One region of the Massilia putida genome, then DNA from elsewhere that is predicted to be linked to it. Evidence: riboswitches for the same ligand, from Rfam matches in the RefSeq annotation. Region 1 holds a riboswitch; each other region holds the start of a gene.
What was found. A riboswitch is a leader RNA that binds a small molecule or an ion and turns the genes downstream of it on or off. The one in region 1 is predicted to bind thiamine pyrophosphate.
Positions count from the first base shown of each region.

Region 2: another riboswitch for thiamine pyrophosphate. It lies ahead of BVG12_RS31985 (D-amino acid dehydrogenase); the one in region 1 lies ahead of BVG12_RS10800 (TonB-dependent siderophore receptor).
Region 3: another riboswitch for thiamine pyrophosphate. It lies ahead of thiC (phosphomethylpyrimidine synthase ThiC); the one in region 1 lies ahead of BVG12_RS10800 (TonB-dependent siderophore receptor).

Region 1 is NZ_CP019038.1:1,913,419-1,923,991, reverse strand. Features, by position in the region: gene BVG12_RS10815 (efflux RND transporter periplasmic adaptor subunit) at 1-690, opposite strand, end outside; gene pnuC (nicotinamide riboside transporter PnuC) at 889-1,518, shown strand; gene BVG12_RS10805 (AAA family ATPase) at 1,518-2,072, shown strand; gene BVG12_RS10800 (TonB-dependent siderophore receptor) at 2,158-4,290, opposite strand; TPP riboswitch at 4,372-4,471, opposite strand; gene BVG12_RS10795 (iron-containing alcohol dehydrogenase) at 4,574-5,731, opposite strand; gene BVG12_RS10790 (DUF535 family protein) at 5,822-6,778, opposite strand; gene BVG12_RS33995 (hypothetical protein) at 6,777-7,019, shown strand; gene BVG12_RS10785 (glutathione S-transferase) at 7,049-7,756, shown strand; gene dkgB (2,5-didehydrogluconate reductase DkgB) at 7,804-8,610, opposite strand; gene BVG12_RS10775 (MFS transporter) at 8,628-9,842, opposite strand; gene BVG12_RS10770 (LysR family transcriptional regulator) at 10,101-10,573, shown strand, end outside.
Region 2 is NZ_CP019038.1:6,686,613-6,697,185, reverse strand. Features, by position in the region: gene BVG12_RS32000 (NAD(P)/FAD-dependent oxidoreductase) at 1-133, opposite strand, end outside; gene BVG12_RS31995 (hypothetical protein) at 213-728, opposite strand; gene BVG12_RS31990 (hypothetical protein) at 909-1,580, shown strand; gene BVG12_RS35580 (hypothetical protein) at 1,644-1,772, shown strand; TPP riboswitch at 1,890-1,995, shown strand; gene BVG12_RS31985 (D-amino acid dehydrogenase) at 2,109-3,371, shown strand; gene BVG12_RS31980 (GNAT family N-acetyltransferase) at 3,352-3,816, opposite strand; gene BVG12_RS31975 (DEAD/DEAH box helicase) at 3,911-5,176, shown strand; gene BVG12_RS31970 (bifunctional acetate--CoA ligase family protein/GNAT family N-acetyltransferase) at 5,361-8,051, opposite strand; gene BVG12_RS31965 (cation diffusion facilitator family transporter) at 8,131-9,069, shown strand; gene BVG12_RS31960 (hypothetical protein) at 9,092-9,445, opposite strand; gene BVG12_RS31955 (hypothetical protein) at 9,657-10,151, shown strand; gene BVG12_RS31950 (heavy metal translocating P-type ATPase) at 10,153-10,573, opposite strand, start outside.
Region 3 is NZ_CP019038.1:4,496,955-4,507,527, reverse strand. Features, by position in the region: gene BVG12_RS22220 (ABC transporter ATP-binding protein) at 1-121, shown strand, start outside; gene BVG12_RS22215 (HEAT repeat domain-containing protein) at 145-1,110, shown strand; gene BVG12_RS22210 (DUF971 domain-containing protein) at 1,107-1,391, shown strand; gene BVG12_RS22205 (MOSC domain-containing protein) at 1,512-2,357, opposite strand; TPP riboswitch at 2,488-2,589, shown strand; gene thiC (phosphomethylpyrimidine synthase ThiC) at 2,787-4,700, shown strand; gene thiS (sulfur carrier protein ThiS) at 4,705-4,908, shown strand; gene BVG12_RS22190 (thiazole synthase) at 4,942-5,736, shown strand; gene thiD (bifunctional hydroxymethylpyrimidine kinase/phosphomethylpyrimidine kinase) at 5,748-6,503, shown strand; gene thiE (thiamine phosphate synthase) at 6,517-7,122, shown strand; gene BVG12_RS22175 (PhoX family protein) at 7,249-9,225, opposite strand; gene BVG12_RS34210 (hypothetical protein) at 9,269-9,463, opposite strand; gene BVG12_RS34205 (hypothetical protein) at 9,554-9,703, shown strand; gene ychF (redox-regulated ATPase YchF) at 9,714-10,573, opposite strand, start outside.

The DNA of each region.
Region 1 (10,573 bases):
GTCCAGCAGTTGATCCTGCTGCGCGATCTGCTTTTGCAGGATCGCTTTCTGCAGGTCGGCGGCGGCGATGTTGCTGGCCGTAGTGCGGCGCGTGTCCTCGAGCAGGGCGCGCTGCTGGCGCAGCTGGATCTCCGTGCGCTTGACGTTCAGTTCCGCCGTCAGCAGGTTCTCGCCCGATACGAGACCGCTCGAGCGCAGCTTCTCGCTGCGTTCCAAGGTGGCGCGCGCGGCCTGCAGGTCGATTTCCAGCAGTTCGATGCTGCTTGAGATCTGCGTGCGCTTCTGCTGCAGTTCCTGCGTCAGGGTCGCGATGCGGTTGTCCTGCTGCGCCAGTTGTTCCTTCAACGCTTCCAGCGCGAGGCGGATCTCGCGGTCGTCCAGTTCCAGCAGCAGGTCGCCCGCCCGTACTGGCTGGCCGGGCTTGGCGTGAACCTTCGCGACGCGGCTCGCGCCCGGACTCGCCACCACTTCCTCGCGCACGGGGATGACGATGCCGGATGCGCCCACCGTGTTGTCGACGTTGCCGCGCCGGACCTGCGCGATGACGACGTCCTCGACCGAGACGCCGGGGCGCAGCATGCGGTTCAAGCCCCACGCGCCGGCGCACAGGCCGCCGAGCAGCAAAAGCGTGCCGGCGACGCGCAGGCGGGTGCGGCGGCGGATGATGTCGAGACTGAGGGCCTGGTCCATGATTGGCGGCGATGCGTTGCGATGCTGCCTGTGTTGCAAGGCGCGTGCCAGCATGGTTTCCCTGGAGGAGGAGGGCGTGTGGGCTCTTCGCACTGCCCGGCGGCGGGCAACGGTGTCCGGAAACGGACACTCGTCCGCCGGGTTGCATAAACGTCCGGCTCCTTCCATAATCGCCGACTCGCCCGCATCTCTTCTTCCATGAACGATACCCTGGTCCTGCTTGGCTTCACCACCACGCCGCTCGAACTGCTCGGCTTTGTCCTGTCGGTCGCGACGGTCGTGCTCACGATCCTGCGCAATCACTGGGGCTGGTTCTTCGCCATCGTCTCGTCGGCCACGTACGGCGTCGTGTTCGCAGGCGCCCGCCTGTACGGCGACGCCGGCTTGCAGGGCGTGTTCATCGCCGCCTCGATCTGGGGCTGGTGGCAGTGGCTGCGCGGCGCCGAGGGCAGGCCGCTGCCCGTGACGCGCCTGACGCGCCCGGGCTGGATCGCGTCGCTGGCCGGCTGGGCCATCGGTTTTGTCGCGCTGTCGGCGTTCCTGAAAGCCTTCACGGACACGGACGTGCCGCATATGGACGGCTTCCTCACGGCCGGCAGCCTGCTGGGCCAGCTGCTCACGGCGAAAAAGAAGATCGAGAACTGGCACACGTGGATCGTCGTCGACGTGCTGTACGTGGGGCTGTACGTCTACAAGGGCCTGCACCTGACGGCGATCCTGTACGCCGTGTTCGTCGTGCTGGCCGTGCTGGGCCTGCGCGCGTGGACGGCGGCCGCGCGTGCCGATGCGGCGCCGCCCGCCGGCGTGCCGGTGGCCGGGGGCGTGTGATGACGCCGAAGCGGATCGCCCTGCTGGGCGCGGAATCGACGGGCAAGTCGACCTTGGCGCAGGCGCTGGCGGCGCGCTACGGCACGCTGTGGGTGGCGGAATACCTGCGCGAATTCGTGGAGGTCAACGCGCGCGTGCCGCGCGAGGACGACCAGGTCGGCATCGCGCGCACCCAGCGCGCACGCGAGCAGGTGCTGGCGGACGACGCGCGCGTGCGGGACTTCCTGTTCGTCGACACGACGCCGTTGATGACGGCCGTGTACAGCCGCGTCTACTGGGGGCGCGTGCCGGCCGACCTGCTTGCTTTGGAAGCGGCGCACGACTATGCCTGGACGCTCGTCGCGGCGCCCGATCTGCCGTGGGTGCCGGACGGGCTGCAGCGCGAGTCGGAAGAGGTGCGGCAGCGGGTGCATGCGCAGCTGCTGGACGTGCTCGATGCACGCGGGATTCCGTTCACGTTGTTGACGGGGGAACTCGAGGCGCGCTTGCGGCAGGTGGAAGAACTGATTGGCCCGCCCACCGGTCGTTCCCGCGAAAGCGGGAACCCATACTAAATATCCGCAGTCGCCTCGGTATGGGTTTCCGCCTGCGCGGGAAGCCGTTTCCGGCAATGCCGGAAACGACGGTTTGCAGGCTACGTTAGAAATCGAACTGCGCCGATGCCCTGAACGTCCGCGGCGCCCCCGGCAGCAGGTAGCCGCCCAGCTCCGGCGTCACGTCGCGCCAGTAGAACTTGTCGAACAGGTTCTCGGCCCGCGCGCGCAGCGTGACGTTCGTCGCGCCCCATTTCACGCCGTACGACGCGCCCACGCCGAACACGTGGTAATCCGGCACGAACACCGTGTTTGCGACGTCGAACGCTTTCTTGCCCGAGTACTGCCACGTGCCGTCCAGCTTCAGGCCCGGGACCGCGGCCACGGCATACTGCACCCACGCCGTCGATTTGAACGCGGGGACGTCCGTCACGCGCTTGCCGTCGATGCTTGCCTGGCTAGTCCCTTCCTGGCGCGTGTTCAGGGCCATCAACGACAGGCTCCAGTCCAGCGCCGGCGTGACCTTGCCCTGCGCCGTCAATTCCAGGCCGCGGTGGGTTTCTTTACCGTTGCGCACGAACGTGTTGTGCGCGTCCGTGTACTCCAGGCCCTGGCGGATCTGGAACAGCGCGGCCGACAGGTTGATGCCATTGTCCAGCGCGGCCTTGGCGCCGATCTCGACCTGGTGCGAACGCTGCGGCGCCAGCACCTGGTTCTCGTTCGTCGTCTGCATCGGCGCGATGCCGCCGTGCTGCAGGCCGTGGCTGACGGCGGCGTACACGTTCCAGTCGCGCGCGGGGCTGAACACGAGGGCGGCGCTCGGCAGCAGGAACGAGTCGTCGCTGTGCACGTAGCCGGTGGCCTCGTCGACGAATTCGCTGCGCTTGACCTGGACGTGGCGCAGGCCCGCGTGCACGGTCAGCCGGTCGGTCAGGCTCACGATGTCCTGGGCGAACAGGGCGCGTTCCTCGTCGCTGCGGCGCTCGAACACGGGGCCCGTCACGCGGGTGGCCGCCACGTGCGGCGTCACGAGCGGGTGCCACAGATTGCTGTAGCCGACGTAGTCGTAGACGTAATCGCCGAAGCTGTCGTGCCGCTCGGAGTACGAGGTGCCGACCGTGAGGGCATGGCGGATCATGCCGGTCGCGAACTTGCCTTGCACCTGCGCCTGCACGCCCCACGGCGACTTGCGCTCGCCCGTGCTCTGGTAGTCGTAGACGTCGTAGTCGCCGTTGGAACAGTAGCCCGGATAATAGCCCGCGCCCTCGTTGCTGCAACCGTAGGGGAAGGCGGTGAAGTCGTCGCGCTTGAACCAGTGCTTGTTGGCGGCCACGGTCGCGAGCCAGCTAGGGGCGAGCTTGTATTCGAAGCGCAGGCCCAGGTTGCTGTCCTTCGTCTTGACGGGGCGCGTCCACGGCTGGTCGTTCAGCAGCATCTTGGGCGACACGCCCGTCGGCAGCACCTCGTTGCGGATCAGCTGGAAGCCGGGCGCCGTGATCTGGGCCTTGCGCTGGTAATCCATGTCCAGCTGGAGCAGCGCATCGGGCGTGATCTGCCAGTCGAACGCGGCCGACACGAACTGGCGGTCGCCGTTGGCGCCGCGCACGTACGGGTGGATGTCGGCGCTGGACGCGTTGATGCGGTAGCCGAAGCGGCGGTCGTCGAAACGGCCGCCGAGATCCACGGTGCCGTACAAGGTCCCGCGTTCGCTCACCTCCACGGTGGCGGAGCGCAGCGGCGTGTTCGTCGGGCGCTTGGTCACGTAGTTGACGATGCCGCCCGGCGTGGCGATGCCGGCCGTCAGGCCCGCGAGGCCTTTCAGCACTTCGATGCGTTCCTTGTTCTCCAGCGGGATCTGGGTGTCGCCCGGGATCGCGAAGCCGTCCTTGCGGTAGCTGTAGTTGTTGTCCAGGGCGAAGCCGCGGATCGAGAATTGTTCGGCATAGCCGACGGCGTTGTAGGCGTCGGCGACGGACGCGTCGAAGCGCATCGCCTCGGTCGTCGAGCGGATCGACAGGTCCTGCATCTGCGTGCGGCCGATGGCGGTGATGGAGGCCGGGGTGTCGAACAGCGACGCCTCGCCGAAGCCGCCGACGCTGGCGCGGTCGACGGCGATGAAGCGGTTGCCCGTCACGATGACTTCGGCGACGGGGCGGGTGGTGTCCTGTGCGTGCGCGTTCGCGACGAAGGCTTGCGCGATGGCATACGCGGCTGCGGTGTACTTCAATTGACGGTTCATGGTTTGCTCGTTTTCGCGCCGCGATGGGCACGCTGCTTTCTTCTAAAAGCCGGAGCCAACGGGGGAAGGGCAAACAAGGATGGGAGCTGCGTTGCGCTTTCCTTCGCTGGCATTATCCAGATCAGGTACGGAGGGTATCTCTCACCCGGGAAGCGAACTCCCAGGACCCCTAGCGAAGGCGCGAGTGTAGCACAGCGCGCCTTTTTATGGTGCGTCTGCTAATAGACATGTTGTAAAGCCGATGGTTCCGCGCGCCGCCGGCCGACGCGCGGAACGGGTGTGGCTAGAGCGCGCCTTCGAGCACGTCGCGCGCCACGTCCAGCGTGACGTCGCCGGTCTCGCCCATGGCGGTCATGCCGTGCGCCTCCAGTGCGGCGATCACGGCCGGGATCGCGTCGCGGCCCAGGTCGTAGTCGGACAGTTTCGTGCCGACGCCCATGGTGCGGAAGAAGTCTTCCGTGCGGTCGATGGCCGCGTCGATGCGCGCGTCCTCGTCGCCGGCATGGATGTCCCATACGCGCGCCGCGTATTGCAGCAGCTTGTCCCGCTTGGCGGCGCGGCGCACGCGCAGCATCGCCGGCAGCACGACCGCCAGCGTCTGCGCGTGGTCGAGCCCATACAACGCGGTCAGCTCGTGGCCGATGATGTGCGTGGACCAGTCTTGCGGCACGCCGGTGCCGATCAGGCCGTTCAGGGCCAGCGTGGCCGTCCACATCAGGTTGGCGCGCACGTCATACGCTTGCGGCGTGGCCAGTGCGCGCGGGCCGTCCTCGACGAGCGTCAGCAGCAGGCCTTCGGCAAAGCGGTCCTGCACCTTGGCCTGGGCGGGCACGGTCATATATTGCTCGATCACGTGCACGAACGCGTCGACGACGCCGTTGCCGACCTGGCGCGCGGGCAGCGTGTAGGTGCGCGTCGGGTCGAGCACGGCGAACTGCGGAAACACGGCGGGCGAAATGAACGCGAATTTCTCCTGCGTGCGCTTGCGCGTGATGACCGCGCCCGCGTTCATCTCGGAACCGGTCGCCGGCAGGGTCAGCACGACGCCGATGGGCAGCGCGGCATGCACGTTGGCCGCGTGCTGCTCGAGGATGGTCCACGGATCGGCGTCGAGCAGGGCGCCGGCCGCCACGAACTTGGTGCCGTCGATCACGGAGCCGCCGCCCACGGCCAGCAGGAAGTCCACGCGTTCGCGGCGCACGAGCGCGATGGCCTCCGACAGGGTTTCGCAAGTGGGATTCGGTTCGATGCCGCCGAACTCGAACACGGTGCGGCCGGCCAGCGCGGCCATCACCGCGTCGTACGTGTCGTTGGCGCGGATGCTGCCGCCGCCATACAGCACGAGGACACGGGCCTCCGGCGGAACCAGTGTCCCGATGCGCTCGATCTGGCCGTCGCCGAACAGGATGCGGGTGGGATTGTGGAAGTCGAAGTTGTGCAAGATGATCCTCCGGTTTTGTTCAGAGGATCATTATCGCGCAGACGGACAGCCGTCGTGGCAGTCGGCCGGCCGATGTCGGCCGGATGACGTTCAGGCCGGCTCGGGAATCGCCGCCGGATGCGCCACGTGCGCCCGCGCGTGCAGCAGGTGGCGCTGCACGACGGACCGCGACGATTCGCCGATCAGGCGCCAGTGCTCGCGCCGCAGGGCCGCGCGCTTGCGGTGCTTGGACGGCATTTCGGACAGCGGCTTCACGTAGAACGGCAGCGCGATCAGATAGCCGTCGCGGCCCGGCATTTCCTCGCCGCCGAGGATCCTCCAGAAGCCGTCGTACGCGTTGGCGAAATGTTTTTCCGGGTCGGGGTCGTAGGCGACGTGCGCTTCGCTACGGATCGCCACGACCTTGTCCATGCCGAGCGCCAGCGCGATGCCCTGAATGGCCGCGAAGCAGAAGAAGCTGGGCGAGTTGTTCGGGAAGATGCGCTCGAACGCTTCGAACGCGGCGCCGGAATCGATCCAGCGGCCCTGGTTGCGCGCGATGAAGGGAACGATGGGCATGTCGACGCCCACCATCGCGCCTTCGAGCCAGCTGAAGGACAGGCGGTGCAGGCATTTGCCGTCCGCGATGAGCGCGACGGTGAGGTCGCCTTCGGCATTGCTGCGCGACGCCATTTCCAGCTGGATCATGAAGGTGCTGCCCTCGGCCTCGTGCTGCCACAGCGGGAGGCAGCGCTGGCCGTAGACGGCGTCCAGGTAGACGTCGTTGAACGTCGTTTCCTCGAAACGGTAGTGGCTCAGCACGGCCCGCACGCGCTGGCGCGGACTGAGGCCCTTGATGAGGTAGTCGCGGTGGCTGAGGTGGTGGAACAGGTCGTCGTTGGCCGAGCCGGCGACGTGGTTGCGGTAGACGCCGAGCCGGCACAGCGCGCGGTGGTCGCGGTAATACGCCAGCACGCGCAGGCTGCGCGCGATGCACAGGATCCACGACGACAGGCTGTACTGGCGACGACGGGCCATCCAGTGTTTGGTCAGGTGAGCGAAAATCATGGTGCGCTCCGGGCGATTCGTTATCGGTGGTTCATCTCGTCCCCCCACCGTTCTGGCGGGCGGGATTACTCAACGGGAAAAAATCGTTCAGCAGATCAAGATCGGCACCATCGAAAACGCATCCCCACTCTTTTTATTGTTGTCTTCATGTCTCTCTTTGTTGATCTTTTGTCAGGCACATGCCAGACGCAAGACTAGCACGATTGCCGCGCCGAACATCGAAAAGCTGCTCAATAATTGAGTCAGACCGAACAAGTTGAGGAGCGTGGCATGGTGTATGAACTTTTTTACTGGCCGAGCATCCAGGGCCGCGGCGAATTCGTGCGGCTGGCGCTGGAAGAGGCGGGGGTGCACTACGTGGACGTGGCGCGCGAGCCGGGCGGCATGGCGCGCATGATGGCGGCGATGGACGGCGCCGACCACCCGTCGTTCGCGCCGCCGTTCCTGAAGGCGGGCGACGTGACGGTGGGCCAGACCGCCAACATCCTGATGTTCCTGGGCGAGCGCCACGGGCTGGCGCCGCAGGATGCGCAGGGTAAATATTGGGTGAACCAGATCCAGCTGACGATCGCCGACATCGTGGCGGAGGCGCACGACACCCACCACCCGATCGCCACGTCGCTGTACTACGAGGACCAGCGCCCGGAAGCCAAGCGCCGCGCGGCCGACTTCATCGACACGCGCATTCCGAAATTCTTCGACTGGTTCGAGAACCTGCTGGCCCGGCCGGAACCGAAAGACTATCTGCTGGGCGACGCGGTCACATATGCCGACCTGTCGCTGTTCCAGCTCGTCGCCGGCCTGCGCTACGCCTTTCCCAAGGCGCTGGCCCGCATCGACGCGGGCTATCCGCTGTTGATGGCGCTGCACGACCGCGTGGCCGCGCGGCCGCGCATCGCGGCCTATCTGAAATCGAAGCGGCGGCTGGCCTTCAACGAGGAAGGGATTTTCCGCCACTACGCGGAGCTGGATAAATAGCGAAGCAGGGTGGGCGGCTCGCCGTCCACCCTACGCGATGCGGGCATTCAGTCCCACGTTGGCGCGAAGTCCGGGCTGACGAGCCGCTCGCCCCGGTCCAGCGCGTCGATGGCGGCGATGTCCCGGCCGGACAGGATCAGGTCGCGCGCGCCCAGATTGCTGTCCAGGTTCGCGCGCCGCGTCGACGACGGGATCACCGCATGGCCCTTCGCCAGCGCCCACGCCAGCGCCACCTGGGCCGGCGTCGCCCGGTGTGCGCCTGCGATGCGGCGGATCGTCGCGTCGTCCAGCACCTTCCCGTAGGCGAGCGGCATGTACGCGGTGAGGTGAATGCCCGCATCGGCCATGAACGCGTCCAATGCGCGGTTCTGCAGGAACGGGTGCAGCTCGACCTGGTTCGTCGCGATATTCTGCGCGCCGACGGCGGCGATGGCGTCGGCCAGCCGCGCGATGGGGAAGTTCGACACGCCGACGGCACGCGTCAGGCCCGCCTCGCGCGCCGCGAGCAGTGCTTCCATCGATTCCGCGACGGGGACCGCGCCGCCCGGCGACGGCCAGTGGATCAGCGTCAGGTCGACGTAGTCGGTGCGCAGCCTGGCCAGGCTTTCTTCGAGGCTGGCGCGCAGGCGGCTTGCTGCCAGGTTCTCCGTCCAGATCTTGGTGGTGACGAAGACGTCGCCGCGTGCCACGCCGGATGCCGCGAGCGCCTGGCCGACCTCGGCCTCGTTGCCGTAGATCTGCGCGGTGTCGACGTGGCGGTAACCCAGTGCCAGGCCGGTGGCGACGGCGTCGATGGCCTGTTGCCCTTGCAGTCGGAAGGTGCCGAGGCCCAGCTGCGGGATGGTGGTGTGCATGAACACTCCTTGAAAACTCAGTGCATGGCGACGGCGCGTTCGCGGCGCGTCGCGTGGCCGGGTTGCGGCGCCGGATCGCGCCGGTCCAGCCAGCCGGCCAGCATCGTGAGGGCGAGGGCGCCGATGACGATCAGGCCGCCGATCCACGGCGTGTGCATCAGGCCCAGGTGCGCCACGATCAGGCCGCCGCCCCAGGCACCGAGGGCGATGCCGACGTTGAACGCGGCGATGTTTAGGCCAGATGCCACGTCCACGGCGCGTGGTGCGTCGATCTCGGCGCGGCGCACGACGTACACCTGCAGGCCCGGCACGTTGCCGAAGGCGACGGCGCCCCAGGCCAGCACGGTGACGAGGACGGCGATCTTGTTGGCGGCCGTGGCGTCGAGGACGAACAGCACGCCGGCCAGCAGCGCGAACACGATCTGCAGGGCGCGCACGGGACCCTTGCGGTCGGCCAGCTTGCCGCCCCAGATATTGCCGAAGGCGACCGACACGCCGTACACGAGCATCACGAGGCCGACGCTGGTCGGCGAAAAGCCCGCGACCTGTTCGAGGATCGGCGCGAGATACGTGAACGCGATGAACGAACCGCCATAGCCCAGGGTCGTCATCGCGTATACGAGCAGCAGGCGCGGTTTCTTCAGCACGGACAGTTGCGTGAGCAGGCCCGCGGGCGCGCTGCCGGCGGTGTCGCGCGGGACGAGCAGGGCGATGCCGGCGAACGCGATCACGCCGAGCAGCGCGACGGCCAGGAACGTCATCTGCCAGCCGAAACGCTGGCCGATGAACGTCCCGAGCGGCACGCCCGTCACGAGCGCCACGGTCAGGCCGCTGAACATCAGGGCGATGGCGCTGGCCGCTTTTTCCTTGGGCACGAGGCTCGTGGCGATCGTCGAACCGATCGAGAAGAACACGCCGTGCGCGAGGCCGGTGAGCACGCGCGCGGCCATCAGCGCGGCGTAACCGGGGGCCATCCACGCGGTCAGGTTACCGGCCGTGAACAGCAGCATGAGGCCGAGCAGCAGCGTCTTGCGCGGCACGCGGCCGGTGAGGGCGGTCAGTACGGGCGCGCCGATGGCGACGCCCAGCGCGTACAGGCTGACGAGCAGGCCGGCGGACGGCACCGACACGTGCAGGCTGGCGGCGATGGTGGGGATCAGGCCGACGATCACGAATTCCGTCGTGCCGATGGCGAAGGCGCTCAATGTGAGCGCCCAGAGGGCGAGAGGCATGGTGTTCTCCTAAAAGACCGTCGTCTGCGGCACTGCCGGAAACGACTTCCCGCGGAGGCGGAGCCCGATGTCGCTCGCGTTACGGCGATGCGGACAGTACCTGGGCCTCCGCCTGCGCGGGGGGCGACGTGGTTGATCGCGGAAGCGACATGGTTGATCGCAGGGCGACGTGGTATGGGTTCGAGGTCACATTGTCGTGGTCCGGCCCGCAAAGAAAAACCCGTCGCCGTACAATAGACTTTTGACCTGGGAGCAAAAATGCTGGACGTAGGGGCGTTGATCGCGTTCGTGGCCGTGATCGATACCGGCTCGTTTTCCAGTGCGGCGCAGCAGCTGGGGCAGACGCCGTCCGGCGTGTCGCGCACCATCGCGCGCCTGGAGCAGCAGCTGGGCATGACCCTCATTCACCGCACGACGCGCCGCCTCGACCTGACCGGGGAAGGCGCCTGGCTGCTGGAGCGCGCGCGCCGCATCCTCGCCGAACTGGAAGAGACCGAGAGCCAGGCCGCCCTCGCGCGCGCGCAGCCCGCGGGCATCGTGCGTGTGAACGCCGCCACGCCGGCGCTCGACCACCTGATCGCGCCGCTGTTGCCGGACTTCCTCGACGCCTATCCGCAGGTGCAGGTGGAGCTCGCGAGCGGCGAGACCGTCGTCGACCTGATCGAGGAAAAGGCCGACGTCGCGCTCCGCATCGGCCACCTGTCCGACTCCACCTTGAACGCGCGCCGCCT
Region 2 (10,573 bases), 2.2 Mb from region 1:
GCGACGGCTTCCACACGTGGTAGAGCCGGCTGTCGACCAGCGTCACCTTGTCGGGCCCGAATTTGCGGCCCAGTTTGCAGGCGAGTTCCAATCCGCCCGCCCCGCCGCCCACGATCACGATATCGCTCTGCAAGCCTGCCTCCGTCGGTCGCGCCCGCTGCCGGGCTCACGCAGACAGTCTACTACGGGGCGGCGCAACCGCCCGTCACGGATCAGTCGCGGTCATGGCCGTGGCCATGGCCGTTGCCGTGGCCTTCGCCATGGCCGCGGCCGTGTTCCCAGCCCTCGTCATGACCACGGCCGTCGTGGCCGTCGCCACGACCGTCGCGGTATTCCACGCGCTCGACGACGCGCACCTCGCGCGGACCGCCGCGGTAGCCGTCGCGATCGCCGAAATGCTCGCGGTAGCGCGGCACATAGGTGTTCGTGTACCACTCGTCGCGCACGAACAGCACCGGACGGCCGCACGCGCCGTAGCGGCCGCAGAACTTGGCCCAGTGCTTGCGATGGCCCGGCGGCACGCGCAGGTAGACGGGTTCCGCGATGTACTGCGGCGCCGGCGTGATGATCACCGGTTGCGGCGCGTACACGACGGGGCGCGGCACGAAGTCGCCGATATCGACACGGCCGTAGAAGCCGGGCTGGCCGACGCTGATGGAGACATTCGTCTGAGCCAGGGCCGGGAAAGCGGCCGCGCACAGCGCGGCGCCAAGGATCAGGGATTTCATAGGATGACCTCTTTGTAATGTTTGTGTTGAGTTTATCAAACGAAATGTTACGTGCAATTCGCTGCAACACATGCTTACATTGTCGTTCCGGGCGGGATTACAACAAACCGGATCGTGACATTTCCCCATGGAGCAAGCACCCGGCTACAATCGCCCGCTCTATCATTGAAAGGTCATTCGATGTTCGCGAAACATACCGTGCTGGCCGCGGCCGCCCTGCTGGCGGCAGCCTCCGCCAACGCGCAGGTCGGCGCAACGGCCGACGTCGGCACCACCGGCGTGGGCTTCCACGTCGTCGTGCCGATGGAAACCTATCTGAACGGCCGCTTCGGCGCCAACTACTTCAAGCACAACTTCAGCAAGACGTCGGGCCAGGTCGACTACGACATCAAAGGCAAGCTGCAGACGTTCGACGTCCTGTTCGACTGGTACCTGAACGAAGGCAGCAACTTCCACCTGACGGGCGGCCTCGTCTACAACGGCAACAAATTCAACGCCAAGGCCAGGCCGAACGGCGCCGGCGCCTACGCCATCAACGGCAACCTCTATTCGGCTGCCGACGTCGGCCTGCTGACCGGCCGCATCGATTACCGCAAGGCCGCGCCTTATGCCGGCATCGGCTGGGGCAATGCGCTGGCGCCGAATTCGCGCTGGACCAGCAACATCGATCTCGGCGTGTTTTACCAGGGCAATCCGAACGTCCAGCTGGCCAGCATCGGCTGCACGACGTCGCAAACGGTGTGCAAGGCGCTCGCCAGCGACGTCGCCGTCGAACGCCAGCTCCTGCGCGACGACATGAATTCGACCAAGCTGTATCCGGTCGTGCGCGTGAGCATCGGCTACAAGTTCTGACCGTCGCCAGCGGCGCGCCGCGTGTGGCGGCGTTGGACTACGATGCGGCCAAAGGAGAGCGCGATGAAACACCATCGTACACGCTGGAGCCTGCTACTCCTGGCCTGCCTCATGCTGGTGACCTGCCAGGATCGGCGCGAACCGGTGAAACCGACCGTCGCCCTGGCCGCAGCCACCGTCGCCACGGCCTGACGCGCCCGCCGCGCACGCCGTCCCTCTCCGGCCGCGTCCGCGCGCGCCGGCGCCGCGTCACATCCTCAGGCCGCTTTACCGGCATGCCGCGAACCGGTTAAAATTCTCCCTGCCATAAGGCAACGCTAGGGGTCCTGCAGCCGCAACCGCGGCCCGCGGGTGAGAAACACCCTCCGAACCTGATCTGGGTAATGCCAGCGAAGGGAAGCATGCGGATACCGGGTCATCCGGGTCCTGTCCTCCTTTGCCGGCTCCGCCCGTCACCACGACGCCAACGAGGAGCGGCATGCAATTTCCTGTGTTTACGACGTCCAGTCGATCCGCCGCGGTGCGCCGATGAACGTCATCGTCCTGGGCGCCGGCGTCGTCGGCACCGCGACCGCCTGGTATTTGCGCGAGGCCGGCCACGACGTCACGGTGATCGAGCGCCAACCCGGCCCCGCGCAGGAGACGAGTTTCGCGAACGGCTGCCAGATCTCGGTGTCGCACGCGGAACCGTGGGCCACGCCCGCCGGCCTGCTCAAGGTCGTGCAAGCGCTGGGGCGGGAAGACGCCCCGCTGCTGTTCCGGCTGCGCGCCGATCCGCTGCAATGGCGCTGGTGCCTGCAGTTCGTGCGCGAGTGCGCACCGGGCCGCGTCGCCGCCAACCTGCGCCAGATCGTCGCCATGGCCGACTACAGCCGCCGCAGCCTGCAGGCGCTGCGCGCGCGCACGAACATCGACTACGACTGTCTCACGCGCGGCATTCTTCACTTCTACACGGACGAACGTGAATTCGAGCGCGCCTGCCGCGCGGCCGCCGCGATGCGCGACCTGGGCTGCCCGCGCATGACCGTCGACGCCGACGAGGTCGTCCGGATCGAACCGGCGCTGGGGGCCAATCGCCGCAATCTCGTGGGCGGCGACTTCACGGCCAGCGACGAATCGGGCGACGTGTACCGGTTCACGTCGCAACTGGCCGCGCGCGGCGTGGCGGCCGGCATCCGCTTCCGCTACGACACGACGGTCACGCGCCTGCAGGCCGAGGGCGACCGCGTCAACGGCGTGGAAATCATCGATGACGAAGGCCGGCACCGGACGCTCCGTGCGGACGCCGTCGTCGTCGCCCTGGGCAGTTTTTCCGCCGGCCTGCTCGCGCCGCTGGGCATCCGGCTGCTGATCTATCCCGGCAAGGGCTATTCCGCGACCTACCCCGTTCTGGACCCGGACGCCGCGCCGACCGTGTCGCTGACGGACGACGGCCACAAGCTCGTCTTCTCGCGCCTCGGGTCGCGCCTGCGCGTGGCCGGCACGTGCGAACTGAACGGTTATACGCGCGACCTGAACCCGGTGCGCTGCGAGGCCATCACGCGGCGCGTGCGCGCCCTGTTCCCCGGCGCCTGCGACTACGACGCGGCGACGTACTGGGCCGGCCTGCGCCCGCTGACGCCGTCGAACGTGCCCTACATCGGCCGCACGCGCTTTGCGAACCTGTACCTGAACACGGGCCACGGCACGCTCGGCTGGACGATGGGCTGCGGGTCGGGACGGGCCGTCGCGGACATCGTGTCGGGGCGCGAGCCGGACGTCGACTTCGCATTCACCGGCGCGGCCGCGTGACGACCGGCGTGTTTTCGCGGACGGCCGACAGCGAATACCCGATGTCGGAAGCCCCGACGGGCCTACGATCCCAACCTTGCGCGGCATAGAACTTGTCCGCTCGCGTATTGGCGCCGGTCGTCAGATGGACACGTTCATGCCCCGCCTGGAATAGCCAGTCCACCGCCTGCTTGAGCAATGCTTTGCCGAGTCCTCGTCCCTCATGGCCCGGCCGGACAAACAATGCCCAGACGGAAGCGTTGACCTTGTCCGCGTAGCAAAACGCGACGATCTCGCCCCCGCATTCCGCGACCCAGCCACGTCCCGACCGTTCCAGATAGTCCTCGTACATGTCGGCGGTAATTCGCGCCGGGTCCGACAAGACATTTTCGGTGACCGCCAACCGGATCTGCGACATGGCGGGGATATCGGCGCTGACGGCTTGCCTGAACAATAAATGCGACATGGGCGATGTGATGATGAGGTTGATGGTAGGCGTTTCGCGCCTCGTTTCCCCGACAGGTTACACTGTCGCCTTTTCCAACCCCGCTTTCGCCACCATGTCGTTCGCTTCGCTCGGCCTGATCGACCAGATCACGCGCACCCTCGCCTCGCTGTCCTATCACACGCCCACCGCCGTCCAGTCGCAGGCGATTCCCGCCGTGCTGGCCGGACGCGACGTCATGGCCGCCGCCCAGACGGGCACCGGCAAGACGGCCGGCTTCGCCCTGCCGCTGCTGCAGCGCCTCGTGACGGATGGTGGAGAGGTCGCCAGCAATTCTGCGCGCTCGCTGATCCTCGTGCCGACGCGCGAACTGGCCGAGCAGGTGCACGAGAGCGTGCGCGCCTATGCGGCCGGGCTGCCGCTGCGCACGATGGTCGCGTACGGCGGCGTCAGCATCAATCCGCAGATGATGCGGCTCCGTAAAGGCGTCGACGTCCTCGTCGCCACGCCCGGCCGCCTGCTCGACCTGCAGCGCCAGAACGCCGTGCGCTTCAACCAGGTGCAGACGCTCGTGCTGGACGAGGCGGACCGCATGCTCGACCTCGGGTTCTCACGCGACATCGACAACCTGCTCGCGCTGCTGCCCAAGCGCCGCCAGACCTTGTTGTTCTCGGCGACGTTCTCCGATCCGATCCGCCTGCTGGCGACGAAGCTCCTGATCGCCCCCGTCAGCATCGAGGCCACGCCGCGCAACACGACGGTCAAGGCGATCCGCCAATGGATCGTCCCGGTCGACAAGAAGCGCAAGCCGGAGCTGTTCCTGCACCTCTTGACGCGCCACGGCTGGCCCCAGGTGCTCGCGTTCGTAAAGACGCGCAAGGGTGTCGACCAGCTCGTCGACCTGCTCGCAGCGAAAGGCATCGCGGCCGATTCGATCCACGGCGACAAGCCGCAGCCCGCCCGCCTGCGCGCGCTCGACCGCTTCAAGGCGGGCGAGGTCCGGGTGCTCGTCGCGACCGATGTCGCCGCGCGCGGCCTGGACATCGAGGAACTGCCCGTCGTCGTCAACGTCGACCTGCCGATCGTGGCGGAAGACTATGTGCACCGCACCGGCCGCACGGGCCGCGCGGGCGCGTCGGGCGACGCGGTTTCGCTCGTGTGCGCGGACGAAGTGCAGCAGCTGGCCGCCATCGAGGCGCTGACGAAGCAGGCCTTGCAGCGCAAGGAGGAAGCGGGCTTCGAGCCGGAGCACCGCGTGCCGCAGACGACGGCGAGCGGCGACATCGTCAAGAAACCCAAGAAGCCGAAGAAGCCGAAAGGCGTCAAGGATGCGCGGGGCGATGCGCCCGTCGTGCAGGAAGACGTGCGGTTCCGGCGCTGACGCGTTAGGGCCCGGCTCTGCAGAGTTATCGAATTTTGTAGGTCAAAAATGCCGTCGGTCCCTCGACGGGCTGCATTCGGCACTTCAGCTAGGGTTCCCGCCTTCGCGGGAACGACGGTTTTTACGCTGAAGGTCTGACGTGCCGCTTTGGGCCAAGCATCCTTCCGATCCAGACAGACGGACCCTAGCGCAATGGCAACCAGAACTTCCTCACGCCCTCTTCCTCGTCCACCGGCCCGACCGTGAAGCCGAGCTTCTTGACGAGGCCGATGACGGGCGCGTTCTGCGGCAGCGCCTCGCCGACGATCTCGCGGGTGCCGCGCGCACGGCAGTAGGCGATGAGTCTATTCATCAGCATGACGCCCAGCCCTTTGCCCTTGAGGTCCGAGCGCACCGTCACCGCGAATTCCGCGCTCATATTGTCGGGATCCGCGACGACGCGGCCCACGCCCAGCGTCTCGGGATGGCCGTCCGGGCCGGTGCGCGTGGCGATGAAGGCCATCTCGCGGTCGTAGTCGATCTGCGTGAAGCGCGCCAGCTGCGCCGGCTGCAGTTCGCGCACGCGCACGAACATGCGGTAGCGGACGTCGTCCGGGCTCATGGCGTCGAAGAACGCGACGTGGGCGGCGCCGTCCTCGGGGCGGATGGGGCGCAGCAGGATCGTCTCCCCCTGCCATGCCACGAATTCTTCCAGCTCGGCCGGATACGGCCGGATCGCCAGGCGGTCGAGGGCGTTGCCGGCGCGGTCGGCCATCGCGATGCGCATGCGCGCGTCCAGCACGACGGCGCGCGTGCCGTCGGCCAGCAGCGGGTTGATGTCCAGCTCGACGATCTCCGGCACGTCGGCCACGAGGCGCGACACCTGGACGAGCACCGCGGCGATGGCATCGAGGTCGGCGGCCGGATGGTTGCGGTAGCCGGCCAGCTGGCGCGCCACGCGCGTGCGCGAGATCAGGTCGCGCGCCAGCACCGTGTTCAGCGGCGGCAGGCCGACGGCGTGGTCGTTCACGGCTTCCACGGCGAGGCCGCCCTGGCCGAACAGGATCACGGGCCCGAACACGGGGTCGAGCGCGGCGCCCGCGATCAATTCGTGCGCTTCCGGGTTGCGCGCCATCGCCTGCACGATGAAGCCGTCCAGGCGCGCGTCCGGCTTCAGTTCCGCGAGGCGCTTCGCCATCCGCTCCGTCGCCGCGCGCACGGCTTCCGGCGTGTCCAGGTCGAGCGAGACGCCGCCGACGTCCGACTTCTGCGCCACGTCCGGCGACAGGATTTTCACCGCCACCGGATAGCCGATCTCGCCGGCCATCGCCACCGCCTCGTCCGGCGTCGCGGCCGCGCGCGTGGGGACGGTCGGGATGCCGTAGGCGTCCAGGATCGCCTTCGTGTCCGGATCGTCCAGCAGGTAGCGGCCCGTCCTGCGTCCCCGTTCCAATGCCGCGCGGACCAGGGCGCGGGCACGTTCGCGGTCCGGTTCTCCATCGCCGATGGACGCGGGGACCTCCATCAGCAGCTGCTGGTTGCGGCGGAAGTGCACGATCTGCAGGAAGCCGTTCACCGCCGCTTCCGGCGTGCGGTAGGCCGGCATGCCGGCCTCGTACGCGATCGTGCGCGCCTCGCCCACGGACTGCAGGCCGAGCCAGCACGCGAGCACGTTGCGCGACGACGCCTTCGCCAGCGGCGCCACGGCGCGCGCCACGTCGGCCGGGTCGACCACCGCGTTCGGCGCGTGGATCATCACGACCGCGTTCGCCTGCGGGTCGTGCAGCAGCACCTCGATGACGTCGCGGTAGCGTTCCGGCGGCGCGTCGGCGCGCAGATTCAGCTCGCCGCTGCCGCTCCATTCGGGCACGAGCTCGCGCAGCTTCGCCACCGTCTCCGCCGACAATTCGGCCTGTTGGCCGCCGCCGTATTGCAAGGCGTCGGCGGCCAGCACGACGGGGCCGGCACCGTTGCCCAGGAGGGCCAGCCGCTCGCCGAACAAAGGCTTGGCGCGCGCCAGCGTCTCCACGGCCGCGAACAGCTGGTCGGTCGTGTACACGCGCAGCATGCCGGCGCGGCGGATCGCGGCGTCGACCACGTCGTCGGGCCGCGCCAGCACGCCGGACAGGCAGGCCCCGGCCGTCGCCGCCTCCAGCGAGCGTCCGGCCTTGAGCATCAGGGTCGGCTTGCTGCGCGCCGCCGCGCGCGCGGCCGACATGAATTTGCGGGCATAGCGCACGCTCTCCGCATGCAGCAGGATCGCCGACGTGCCGGGGTCGCTGGCCAGGTAGTCGAGCACGTCGCCGAAGTCGACGTCGCACGAGTCGCCCAAGGCGACGAACGTGGAAAAGCCGACGTTGCGCGTGCGCGCCCAATCGAGCACGCCTGCCATCAGCGCGCCCGATTCGGACACGAACGCGATCCGTCCCGCCGCCGCGCCGCCCACCGCGATGCTCGCATTCAGGCCGATGCCGGGCGCCAGCAGGCCGGCACTGTTCGGGCCCAGGATGCGCAGCAGGTACGGGTTGGCGGCGTCCAGCATGGCTTGCCGGATCGTGCGGCCGCGCAGATCGCGCGTCGTCGACACCCCGGCGCTCATCACGATCGCGGCGCGCGTGCCCAGTTCGCCGAGCGCGCGCACGATGCCGGGGATCGTCGCCGGCGGCGTGCAGATGATGGCCAGGTCCGGCGCCTGCGGCAGGCGCGCCACGTCGGGCCAGACCTGCAGGCCGTCGAGCGTGTCGTACTTGGGGTTCACGGGAAACAGCTTGCCCGTGAATCCCCCTTCGCGCAGGTTGCGCAGCATGGTCGCGCCGACGCTGCCGGGACGTTCCGACGCCCCGACGAGGGCCACCGATTTCGGGGCGAACAGCTGCTTGAGATTACGTACGCTCATCGACACGCTCCCAGCCGTGCAAGCCGCCCGCGGCGGATTGGCTACACTTGGTTCGACACATAGCCGAGCACTCTACACCATGACGGACACGGAACAGAAAGACGGCGGCTCGCGCAAGGTGATCTACGCGGCCGTCTTCGCGAACCTGGACATCGCCGCCGCCAAATTCATCGTCGCCGCCATCACGGGCAGCGCCGCCATGCTGGCCGAAGGCATCCACTCGGCCGTCGACACGGGCAACGAGGTCCTGCTGCTGATCGGTGAACGGAACAGCGAAAAGCCGCCCGACAAACGCCATCCGTTCGGCTACGGCAAGGCGCTGTATTTCTGGGCCCTGCTCGTCGCGCTGTCCGTGTTCTCGCTGGGCGGCGGACTCTCCATCTATCACGGCGTCGAAGCCCTGCGCCATCCGGAGCCGCTCGAGGATCCGATGTGGAACTATGTCGTGCTGGCCGTCTCCGCGTGCTTCGAAGGCTATAGCTGGAACGTGTCGCGGCGGGCGCTCAACAAGCGGCGCAAACCGGGCGCTTCGCTGTGGCAGACTGTCCATACCAGCAAGGACGCGTCCGTGTTCACGGTGTTCATCGAGGACACGGCCGCCCTGCTGGGCCTCGCCATCGCGGCCGTCGGCATCACGCTGGGCTTTGTGTTCGACAACCCGTATTTCGATCCGGCCGCGTCGATCATGATCGGCCTGTTGCTCGTGGGTGCCGCGTTCGCCCTCGCGCGCGAGACGGGCGCGCTGCTCGTCGGCGAAGGCATCGGCACTGAGGCCACGCGGCGCGTGTGCGAGATCCTCGCCGCCGACCCGTCCATCCAGAACGTCGGCGAGCTGCTCAGCATGCAATTGGGGCCGGACGAGGTGCTGTTGACCGCCGCCGTGCAATTCAACCGCGGCATGCGCATCGACGAAGTGGAAGCGGCGATCGAGCGCGTGGAGAAAGCGGTGGCGGCCGCGTATCCGGCCATCCGCCATATCTATTTCGAGTCGGGCGCGTTGCGTTCGGCGATGCGCTGACATCGATGCGGCCCTGTGCGGCTTATGCGGCCGCTACCGCGGGCAATGCGCGAAAGCGCGGCGAGCGGGCCTCGAACTCGCGCAGCAGACCCGCGACCACGGCGTCCAGGTGCGTCCTGAGCGTGAGCGGATCGGGATCGTCGTTGGCCGCGGCCCGCAGCGCGGCGCATTCGGCCAACTGCGCCAGCGCCACCGCGACGCCGTCGCGGCCGGGCGCCACGTGCGCAGTGGAGAAGTGCGGACGGCAGTGGCGATCGAGCCCGAACGTACCCTGCACGAGGCGGTCGACGCCCATGTCGAAGATCACCCGGTCGATGACCTGCGCGGCCCGCTCGCCGACCTGGCGCCGGCTTTGGATGGTCCGTGTTGCAAACATGCGCCTCAAGATGCCCATACCCGCCTGTAATCTCCCCGTCATATCAACATGCTACCACGTGTGTCCATTCTTGCATCACCCCCACGATGGGCGACGCATCGAAATGCAACGGTGCCACGCACGTCACGCCGAACGAGAAGTTGGTCACACGCCGCGTCCGGCGGCGCCGGTTGTCCCCGACAATCCGCTGCATCGGATGAAAGGACACGACGTGCTCAAGACGATGTCCCCCGCGGTCCTGTCCGGGGTCGCCGCGCTGCCGGCACCGGTGCGCGCCGACCCGACGGTCACCGTCACGGCCAGGAAAGAAGCCGTCGCCAGGCAGCTCGGCAAGACCGTCCACCAGGTCGGCGACACGCTGGTGCTCGACACGCCCGACGTCGCCGGCCCCGTGCGCCAGGACGGCGTGTCGGGCTACCTGAATCTCAGGGCCGCGTACGGCACCGGCCGCGACGACGTGTCGCTCGACGCGCACGGCCGGTCGGCCGGCATCACGCCGCTCGGCCGCTTCGGGCCGACCAGCAACGTGAACCTGACGTGGAAGCATGCGTTCGGCAAGACGCCCGGCCTGACGGTCGACGCGAACGATGCCGTCGACGGCAGCGTGCGGACTTATCGCACCGGGACCCGTACACTCCGCCAGACCGGGTTCGATCACTTCATCGTCCGGCGGATCTATGTCGGCTTCGTCAAGAAGATCGAGTGAGTCACGCGCTTTTGGCCGTGACCGGATAACCCGTCGCATCGATCGCCTTCGCGATCGTGTCCAGGTCGGCCGTGCTGTCGATCTTCACCTTCTTGGTCGGCAGGTCGATCTCGACCTTCGCATCCTTGTCGATGGCCTGCACGGACTTGGTGACGCGGCCCACGCAGTGGCCGCAGCTCATGTCTTCGACGGTCAATTCATACATCGTGTGTGCTCCTTGTACTTGGGGCGGTTCCGCCCCGTTGGTTGAAATCGGTTCGGCGCCAAAGGGACGCGGCGCCGGCCGCCAGCGCCGCAGCAGCAGCGCATTGGTGACGACGCTGACGGAACTTGCCGCCATCGCCGCCCCGGCCAGCACGGGATTCAGCAGGCCGAGCGCCGCGACGGGGATGCCGACGACGTTGTAGACGAAAGCCCACATC
Region 3 (10,573 bases), 2.6 Mb from region 1:
CCATCCCGACCTGATGACGTCGAACCACTTCACGCGCCTGAAGCGCCACTGCCTGGACCTGCTGCACCCGCAGGCCAGCATCACGCCGCTGGCGCGCCTGAGCCCACTGGGCCCTCTCTGAACTCTGCCATGCAAGGACACATCGTGACTTCCGATTTTTACGACGACCCCGAACTCGCCGCGCTGGCGCTGCGCCTGCGGGATATTGACGCGACCGTGCGCCGCATCGCCCTGCTCGACCTGGCCGACCTGGACGGCGACGCCCACGTGCCGCTATTGCTGGCCGCCCTCGGCGACGATGCCGCTTCCGTGCGCACGGAAGCGGCCCGCGCGCTGGAAGCGTTCGAATCGCCGGCCACCGTGCGCGGCCTCGCGCGCCTGCTGTCGGACGAGGACGCCGGCGTGCGCGCGGCCGCCGCGCAGAGCCTGTCGGAACTGAAGCTGCCCGAATCGGCGCGGGAACTGCTGCCGTTCATCGCTACTGGCGATCCATTCGTGCGCGCGGCCGCGCTGCGCGGCGTGCGCGAGCTGCGCGTGGCCGACAGCGTCAAACCCGCCTTGGCGGCGCTGGATGACCCGGATCCGCTCGTCCGGCGCGAGGCGGTGGCCGTGCTGGGTTATCTGAAGCGTCTCGATGCGGTCGATGCGCTGACGCGGCTGACGATCCAGGATCCGGTGCCGGAGGTGCGGCGCGCCGCGGCGGGGGCGCTGGGGTTTGCCGACGAGACGCCGGCCGTGCTGGCCGCCCTGCTGGCGGCGCTGCTAGATCCCGCCTGGCAGGTGCGCGAGGAAGCCGCGACGACGCTCGGCAAGCTGCGCCTGCGCGACGCCGCCCCGGCCCTCATCGCGGCGCTGGACGACGCGTACTGGCAGGTGCGCCTGCGCGCCGCCCGCAGCCTGGGCCGGTTGCGCAACCTGGATGCGCTGCCGGGCTTGACATCGGCGCTCACGCACACGATCGGCAACCTGAGAAAGGAAGCGGCGCTGGCGCTGGGCGAGATCGGTTCGCCGGCCGCGCTGCCCGCACTGCGCGCGGCGGAGAACGACCTTGACCCGGAAGTGCGCAAGTCCGTGCGCCTGGCGCTCCAGCAGATCGGGGCGGCCGCATGACGACGCTGCCTGCGACCATCGAGAACCACGCCGCGCAGGGCGTGCTGGCGCTGCGCTGGCCGGACGGCAGCGAGGCGCGGATCACGCACGCGCGGCTGCGCGCCCTGTGCCCGTGCTCGGCATGCCGCGCGCAGCGGCGGGCCGGGATCGAAGTCGAAGCGGACAACGCCGTGCGCCTGGCCGCGATCGAGCCGGTCGGCGCCTATGCGCTGAACCTCGCGTTCAGCGACGGCCACCGGCGCGGCATCTATCCCTACGAAATGCTCGCCACGTTCGCCTGACACGAGGTTTCTGCATGTAGGGTGGAGGCTCCGCCGTCCACGCGTGCAACGGCGCGGATCAGCGTCGTGGTATGCATGCGCCGCATGAACGCATGGACGGGAAACCCGTCCACCCTACGTTTAAAAGGCGATTTCCGTTTCCAGTTCCTGCCCGAGATGCAGCTCGCCGCCGGCCCCCGCCGTCACGATGCAGTTCATGCCGAGGCACACCGCGCCTTCCATGCGCGGATTGGCCCGGTAGGTCTGCAAGATATCGAGCGGGTCCGGGCCCGGGATGCCCGTCGCCTGGTCGATCGAGGGAATCGGGCAGCGCGCGCACGGCTTCACCGGACGGATCTCGACGCCGCCGACGGTCAGCGTGGCGAGGAAATCCTCTTCGCAGGCGTCGAGGCCGTCGACGACGAGGTTCGGGCGGAAGCGGTCCATCGGCAGCGCATGGCGGCCGGCCGCGACGAGGCGCGCGTTGAGGTCGTCGAGCGACGCCTGGCCGATCAGCAGCAGCGGATAGCCGTCCGCAAAGCGCGTCTGGGCCTCCACGCCGTTCGTCCATTTGGTGCTCGTCGGCCGCACGACGTCGCGGTGGAAGCGCACGAGGCGGCAGGCCGTAGCCAGCACGGCCGAGAACCAGGCGGCGGCCGCGTCGCCGCAATCGGCGGCGTCGACCTTGTCGTCCCAGATCTGCACGGTGCGCTTGGCGGCCGCCTCGTCCCACGCGAGCGGCAGCGCCAGTTCGTCCATGCCGGGCGCATGGATGCGCAGCTTGCCACCGTCCGGCAACGGCCGGATCAGCGCCATGCGCGGGTGCTCGCGCTGCGTGAGGAACTGGCCGTCGTCCGTCACCAGCATCCATTCACGGTCGTGCACGCCCAGCGCGAACAGGCCGGAGTCGAGCACGGTCGCGGACCGCACGGCGATGCCGGCGCAGGATTTGATCGGGTACAGAAGCAGATGGGTCAGGATGGCCATGGATCGGTTCGTCGTTGTGGGGTCTGGATACTGGTCGATAGTATGCACCAATCCACATTCGCTGTTCCTGTTTGCCAAGCGCATAAAACCGGCGTACACTCCGTCCCGTCGCTTCGGCTTACCGGGGCGGCACCAATGCTAGGGGTCCTGCGCCGTCACGCGGCGTGGGTGAGAAATACCCTCCGAACCTGATCTGGATAATGCCAGCGAAGGGAAGCTACAGAGCTAAGCGTGCACGTTCGTCTGCCCGCATCTTTGCACCTCCTCCAGCTGGATCGCCGATCTCCCGGGGTACTCCTGAACCTGCTGCGCGTTGCATTTTTCCCTGCGATGCCCGCTGTACTCGCGTACGGCTGCGCGTCTCGGACAAAACTGCTGCCGTTCGCGACGGTTTAGAAGTGCCCCTTAGTGACCAACAAGGAGTGCACTTTGAACGCCGATCCGAAATTCCTGTCCGCCAGCGCCACCGTCGATGCCGCCGCCGTCGCGCCGCTTCCCAATTCCCGCAAGATCTACGTGACGGGCAGCCGCCCGGACATCCGCGTGCCAATGCGCGAGATCCGCCAGGCCGACACGCCGGCGTCGTTCGGCCATGAACCGAATCCGCCCGTGTGGGTCTACGACACGTCCGGTCCGTACACCGATCCCGACGCCGTCATCGACATCCGCTCCGGCCTGGCGCCACTGCGCGCCGACTGGATCCGCGAGCGCGGCGACACGGAAGAACTGGCCGGCCCTTCGTCGCACTACGGCGTCGAACGCCTGAACGATCCGAAGCTGGCCGAGCTGCGCTTCAACCTGCAGCGCAAGCCGCGCCGCGGTGCGCCGGGCCGCAACGTCACGCAGATGCACTATGCGCGCCAGGGCATCATCACGCCCGAGATGGAGTACGTCGCCATCCGCGAAAACCTGCGCCGCCAGGAATATCTCGCCGCGATGGAGGCCGCCGGCCCGACGGGCAAGCGCATGGCGCAGATGCTGGGCCGCCAGCATCCCGGCCAATCGTTCGGCGCCAGCATTCCGAAAGAGATCACGCCGGAATTCGTACGCGACGAGATCGCCCGCGGCCGCGCCATCCTGCCGGCCAACATCAATCACCCGGAATCGGAACCGATGATCATCGGCCGTAACTTCCTCGTGAAGATCAACGCCAATATCGGCAACTCGGCCGTGACGTCGTCGATCGGCGAGGAAGTCGAGAAGATGACGTGGGCCACGCGCTGGGGCGGCGACACCGTGATGGATCTGTCCACCGGCAAGCATATCCACGAGACGCGCGAGTGGATCATCCGGAACAGCCCCGTCCCCATCGGCACGGTGCCGCTGTACCAGGCGCTGGAAAAGGTGCACGGCAAGGCCGAGGACCTGACGTGGGAAATCTACCGCGACACGCTGATCGAGCAGGCGGAGCAAGGCGTCGACTACTTCACCATCCACGCCGGCGTGCGTCTCGCCTACGTGCCAATGACGGCCAACCGCCTGACGGGCATCGTCTCGCGCGGCGGTTCGATCATGGCCAAGTGGTGCCTCGCCCACCACAAGGAATCGTTCCTGTACACGCATTTCGAAGAGATCTGCGAGATCATGAAAGCGTACGACGTCGCGTTCAGCCTGGGCGACGGCCTGCGTCCCGGCTCGATCTACGACGCCAACGACGAAGCCCAGCTGTCCGAGCTGAAGACGCTCGGCGAACTGACGCAGATCGCGTGGAAGCACGACGTGCAGGTGATGATCGAAGGCCCGGGCCACGTGCCGCTGCAGCTGATCAAGGAGAACATGGACCTGCAGCTGGAGCAGTGCCACGAGGCGCCGTTCTACACGTTGGGGCCCCTGACCACCGACATCGCGCCGGGCTACGACCACATCACGTCCGGCATCGGCGCCGCCAACATCGGCTGGTACGGCACGGCGATGCTGTGCTACGTGACGCCGAAGGAGCACCTGGGCCTGCCCGACAAGGACGACGTCAAGGACGGCATCATCACGTACAAGATCGCGGCGCACGCGGCCGACCTGGCCAAGGGCCATCCGGGCGCGCAGATCCGCGACAACGCGCTGTCGAAAGCCCGTTTCGAATTCCGCTGGGAAGACCAGTTCAACCTCGGCCTGGACCCGGACAAGGCGCGTTCCTTCCACGACGAGACGCTGCCCAAGGATTCCGCCAAGGTGGCGCACTTCTGCTCGATGTGCGGTCCGCATTTCTGCTCGATGAAGATCACCCAGGAAGTGCGCGATTACGCGGCCGGCCAGGGCATCGCTGCCAACGCCGCGCTGGAACAGGGCATGCAGGTGAAGGCCGTCGAGTTCATGAAGCGCGGCGCCGAGCTCTATCACAAGGAGTGACGCCGTGCTGGAAATCGAATTGAACGGCGCCGCGCACCTGCTACCCGCGCAGACCAGCCTGCACGACCTCGTCGAGTCGCTGGGCCTCGCGGGACAGAAGCTCGCGCTGGCCGTGAACCGGCAGGTCGTGCCGCGCGAGCGCTGGCGCGACACGCCCCTGCAAGCGCGCGACCGCGTGGACGTGGTGCGCGCCATCGGCGGCGGCTGATCTCGACCTCATCCAACCTTGGGGAGAAATGACATGACGAATGCAACCTCTGCGGACCGGCCGTTGATCATCGCCGGCAAGGAATACAACTCGCGCCTGCTGGTGGGCAGCGGCAAATACCGCGACCTGGAACAGACGCGCGCGGCGACCGAAGCATCCGGTGCCGACATCATCACGGTGGCGATCCGCCGCGTCAACATCGGCCAGCACGCGAACGAACCGAACCTGCTCGACGTGGTGCCGCCGTCGCGCTACACGATCCTGCCCAACACGGCCGGCTGCTACAACGCCAAGGACGCCGTGTACACGCTGCAGCTCGCGCGCGAACTGCTGAACGGCCACAACCTCGTCAAGCTGGAAGTGCTGGGCGACGAGAAGACGCTGTTCCCGAACATGCCGGAGACGCTCGTCGCCGCGCGCGAACTGGTGCGCGACGGCTTCGACGTGATGGTCTATTGCAGCGACGACCCGATCCAGGCGCGCATGCTGGAAGACATCGGCTGCGCCGCGATCATGCCGCTCGCGTCGCTGATCGGTTCCGGCATGGGCATCCTCAATCCGTGGAACCTGTCGCTGATCATCGAACAATCGAAGGTGCCGGTGATCGTCGATGCGGGTGTCGGCACGGCGTCCGACGCGGCCATCGCGATGGAACTGGGCTGCGACGGCGTGCTGATGAACAGCGCCATCGCCGGCGCGCAGGACCCGGTGCGGATGGCCGGCGCGATGCGCCTCGCGGTGGAAGCGGGCCGCGAAGCGTATCTGGCGGGCCGCATGCCGCGCCGGTTCGCGGCCTCGCCGTCGTCGCCGATGGCGGGCCGCATCTGATGGACGCGGCCATGCGGCCCTGCGTGCTCGTGTGCGCCGGACTCGATCCGTCCGGCGGCGCGGGCATCCAGGCCGACATCGAGGCCATCGGCGCCCAGGGCGCGCACGCGCTGCCGCTGGTGACGGCGCTGACGGTGCAGGACAACAACGCCGTGCGCGAAGTCGTGCCCGTCGACGCCGGTCTGCTGCTGCGCCAGGCCGTGCTGCTGGCCGAGACGATGACGATCCGCGCGGTGAAAATCGGCATCCCCGGCAACCGGGAGAACGCGGAAGCCATCGCCGGCATCGTGCGGATGCTGCGTGTGCATCGGCCGGATCTGCCCGTGGTGCTCGACCCGGTGCTGGCCAGCGGCCGCGGACACAGCCTGGCGCGCGGCGACGCGCTGGCGGCGCTGGCGCCGCTGCTGGCCGTCACGACGCTGCTCGTGCCGAACCTGCCGGAAGCGGCGGCGCTCGGTATCGTCCCGAACGGCAGCGCGCCCCTGCCCTGCGCCCACGTGCTGGTCACGGGCGGCCACGGCGACGGCGCCGACGTCGTCAACCGCTGGCTGAGCGAGGCGGGAACGCGGGAGTGGCGCTGGCCGCGCCTGCGCGGCGAATTCCACGGCAGCGGCTGCACGCTGGCCTCGGGCATCGCGGCCCGCCTGGCGCTGGGCGACACGATGGCGCAGGCGCTGGAACACGGCCAGCGCTGGTGCGACCGCACGCTCGCGCACGCGTACGCGATCGCGCCGGGCCAGCACATCCCGCGCCGCATCCATCCTTGAGGAGAACAGAGACATGCGAGGTTTATACCTGGTGACCCCGAACTGGGACGACACCGACCGGTTGCTGGACGTGACGGAACAGGCGCTGCGCGCCGGCGCCGCGCTGGTCCAATACCGCCACAAGGACGCGGGCCCTGACCTGCGCCGCGAACAGGCGGCGGCGCTGCTCGCGCTGTGCCGCCGCAACGGCCGGCCGCTGATCATCAACGACCACGTGCTGCTGTGCAACGAGCTCGATGCGGACGGCGTGCACGTGGGCGGTCTCGATGCGTCCGTGGCGTCCGTGCGCGACGCCGTCGGCCCGGGCAAGATCGTCGGCGCGTCGTGCTACGGCGACCTGGAACTCGCGCACCGCGCGCAGGGCGCGGGCGCGAGCTATGTCGCGTTCGGCGGTTTTTACCCGTCGCTGGTGAAGAAGTATGAGGTGACGACGGCGCCGGACATAGTCGTGCACGCCAAGGCCAGCCTGTGCGTGCCGGTGGTGGTGATCGGCGGGATGACGACGGAGAACGCGCGGCCGCTCGTGTCGCGCGGGGCCGATATGGTGGCGGCGATCAGCAGTGTGGTGCAGGCGGCGGATCCGTTTTCGGCGGCGAGGGAATTTGTGGGGTTGTTCTAAACGTTAACGTAAAAGCTTCATTCCCGCGAAAGCGGGAAGCCATACACGAGTACCGTTGCTGCAAACTCAGCATGGATCCCCGCCTGCGCGGGAGTCGTTCCCGGCAATGCCGGGAACGACGGTTTTTTATGCCTTGGCCAATTTAAACTGTGCGAGTTCGCCAGTCAGATACCCGACGGCCGCCCCGAACTTGTCCTTGTAATTGGCCTTGATGAGCGGGTCCAGCGTGCCCTTGACGTTGGCGTGGATGCTGCCCCAATCGCCCGGATGCTGGAAGTTGCTCATGATGTAGGTCCAGCCATTGACGTCGTCGACCGCATGCAGCCCCGTCGACTCGCCGCCCGCCGGCACCGACAACAGGCGCGAGAGCTGCTTCGTGTCGACGTTGTACGCCCACAGGTAGTTGTTCACGTGCTGGCTGCTGTCCTCGCCGATGAACAGCGTGCGCATCTTTTCCGAGAACTTCAGGTTGTCCGGGTTCGCCACCTTGTCCGGATTCGCCGTGTTGCCGAGCGCATCGGCGGCGGTGTCCTCGCCCACCAGCAGGGCCTTCGTGTCAAACGGCATCCACTCGCTGTTGATGGCGTTGCCGGCCGTGTCCTTCTGGCCGCCCTTCAGGTTCAGCATCATGACGGCGCCCGCGACCAGGGCCTTCGGGATCGAAATGCCGTTGCCCGCCACGTTCAGCGCGTTACCGGCCACCATCGAAGACTGGCAGTTCTGCAGGGCCGAGTAGGCGATCTTGTCCTTGATGTTGACGGTGGTGCCTTCCATCTTGGTGAAGCCCATCGATGCGCCGACGAGGGCGGCGTAGCGGTGCGTCTCCAGGAATGCCGCGGCCTTTTCCATGCCCGGTTTCAGCTTCAGCCACTCGATGCGGCCGTTGGCGGCGACCTTCGTGTAGCTGGCATCCGCCGGGTCGGTGGTCTTGACGTCCATGATGTCGGCCGGCTTGAGCGACGCGGCCAGCGAGCGGATCTCGGCGCTGGTGGCGGCGCCCAGCTTGATCCACGTGAGCGGCGCGGCCGGCGCGGCCGGATCGAGCGAGAAGCCGCTGCCGACCTTGGCCACGTACAGCGTGCCCGCGGACAGGTCCTTCTCCTTGTCGGCCACGAACACGAAGTAGCCGCTGTTGGTGGCGTCGTCGCCCATGATCACGGTGCGGTTGTCGGGCACGACCTGCACCAGCTCGTGCGAGATGCGGCCCAGACAGTAGTGCTTCTTGATCGACGCGGTGCCGTCGGTGTTGACGGTCACTTCCGGCAGGTGGCCGTAGTTGTACGGGTTCGCCTTCGTCTCGTCGCCGTACAGGTTCTTGCTGAAGGCCTTGAACTGGGCGTCGGTGGCCGCGAGGTAGGCGTTCGGCTCGTACTCTTCGCTCGACAGGTGCGTGCCCCACGGCGACAGGCTGGCGCCGCACGTGATCCACAGGCCGTTCACGCCGGACGTGTCGACGTTGTGGTACTTCACCAGCGTCAGCTTGCCGGTGGTCTTGTCCTGGTCGAGGGTCAGCACGGCGATCGGCGACGGCAGCTTGCCGTACATGTCCGTCTTGCCGTCCTGGGCCCACGTCGTGTATTCGAACTGGACGACGGCGAACACCGGATTGCCCTTCACGCCGGCCACGTTCGCGTTCGGCACGGTCAGCAGCGACGTGCCGTCCGGCGAGTCCGAGAAGAACTGGCGCTCTTTACCCGCGACCGTCGTGTCGACGATCGGCTTGTTGTTGATGTCGTAGTAGCCGCCGGCCAGGATGGTGCCGCCGCTGCCGTTCGGGACCATGTCGCCGGTGATGAAGAACGGTTGATACGACAATTTGAAATCGAGCTTGCTGCTGTCGCTGAAGTTGACCGTCATCGTCGAACCAACCGACGTCGTGGCCATCGCGGCGGCGGCGGCCAGCGACGGCGCCGCCATCGACCCGAACGACACGCTCGCGAGGGTCACGGCCGGCGCCGGCGCGGTGGCCGTCGGGGTGTCGTTGTCGCTGCCGCCGCAGCCGGCCATCAAGGCGGCCACGCCGCCGGCGCCCAGCGGCAGCATCGGGGTGGCGCCCATCAGGCGAAGCAGGCGGCGGCGGGACAGGTCGGGATTCGGGTTCATGCGTCAACTCTCCAGGGTTCTCAACAAAGGGAATGCCCGGAGATTAGTTGACGAGTATTTCACGTTCATTACATAACTTTAATGTTTTAATTCTTGACATGGTCGCCGCGTCGGCGTAATGCGGCGATGCAAAAAAGGCCTGCGCCGAGGAGCCCCAGCGTGGCCCGTTCCGGCACGGCCGCCGCCGCATGCCCTTCGAATTGGCCAGGTTGCTGATGGTGCCGTTGGTGACCGTCATCGTCACGCGCCAGGCGGCCCAGTCCAGGTTGCCGGCGCGCGGATAGAAGCACCCTCGTCGCGCAACAGGGACGTACCCTTGAACAGCCACATGTTGACATCGAAACCGGTAACCGATCCGTCGCCGTCGACCATGCGGGTTGGCGCAGGATTTGGCAGAGAGGTCGAGCTGAGCCGCGCGGTGCCGCACGCCATGAAAAAAGCCCCGGCACCAGAGGTGCACGGGGCTTTGTTCGTGTGAGCGGACTGGATCAGACGTTGAACAGGAAGTTCAACACATCCCCATCCTTGACGATGTACTCTTTACCTTCCGCCCGCATCTTGCCCGCTTCCTTCGCACCGGCTTCGCCCTTGTACGCGATGTAGTCGTCGAAGGAAATGGTCTGCGCACGGATGAAGCCGCGTTCGAAGTCGGTGTGGATCACGCCCGCCGCCTGCGGGGCGGTGGCGCCGATCGGGACGGTCCAGGCGCGCACTTCCTTCACGCCGGCCGTGAAATAGGTCTGCAGGCCCAGCAGCTTGAAGGCGGCGCGGATCAGACGGTCGAGGCCCGGCTCTTCCATGCCCATGTCGGCCAGGAATTCCTGCTTATCGGCGTCGTCCAAGTTGGCGATTTCCGATTCGATCGCGGCGGAGATCGCGACGATCGGCGCGTTCTGCTTGTTCGCGAATTCCGTCAGCTGGTCCAGCAACGGATTGTCCTTGAAGCCGCTTTCCGACACGTTGGCCACGAACATCGCCGGCTTCGACGTGATCAGGCACAGCGGCTTGATCAGTTCCATCTGGTCGGCGTCCAGGCCCAGCGTGCGCACGGGCTGGCCTTCGTTCAAGTGCGGCAGCAGCTTTTCGATGATCGCGACCAGCTTGATGGCATCCTTGTCGCCGGCGCGCGCCTTCTTCTGCTCGCGGTGCAGGACTTTCTCTGCGGTGCCCATGTCGGCCAGCGCCAGTTCGGTCTGAATGACTTCGATGTCGTCGATCGGGCTGACCTTGCCGGCCACGTGCACCACGTTCGGGTCTTCGAAGCAGCGTACGACGTTGACGATGGCATCCGTCTCGCGGATGTGCGACAGGAACTGGTTGCCCAGGCCCTCGCCCTTCGATGCGCCGG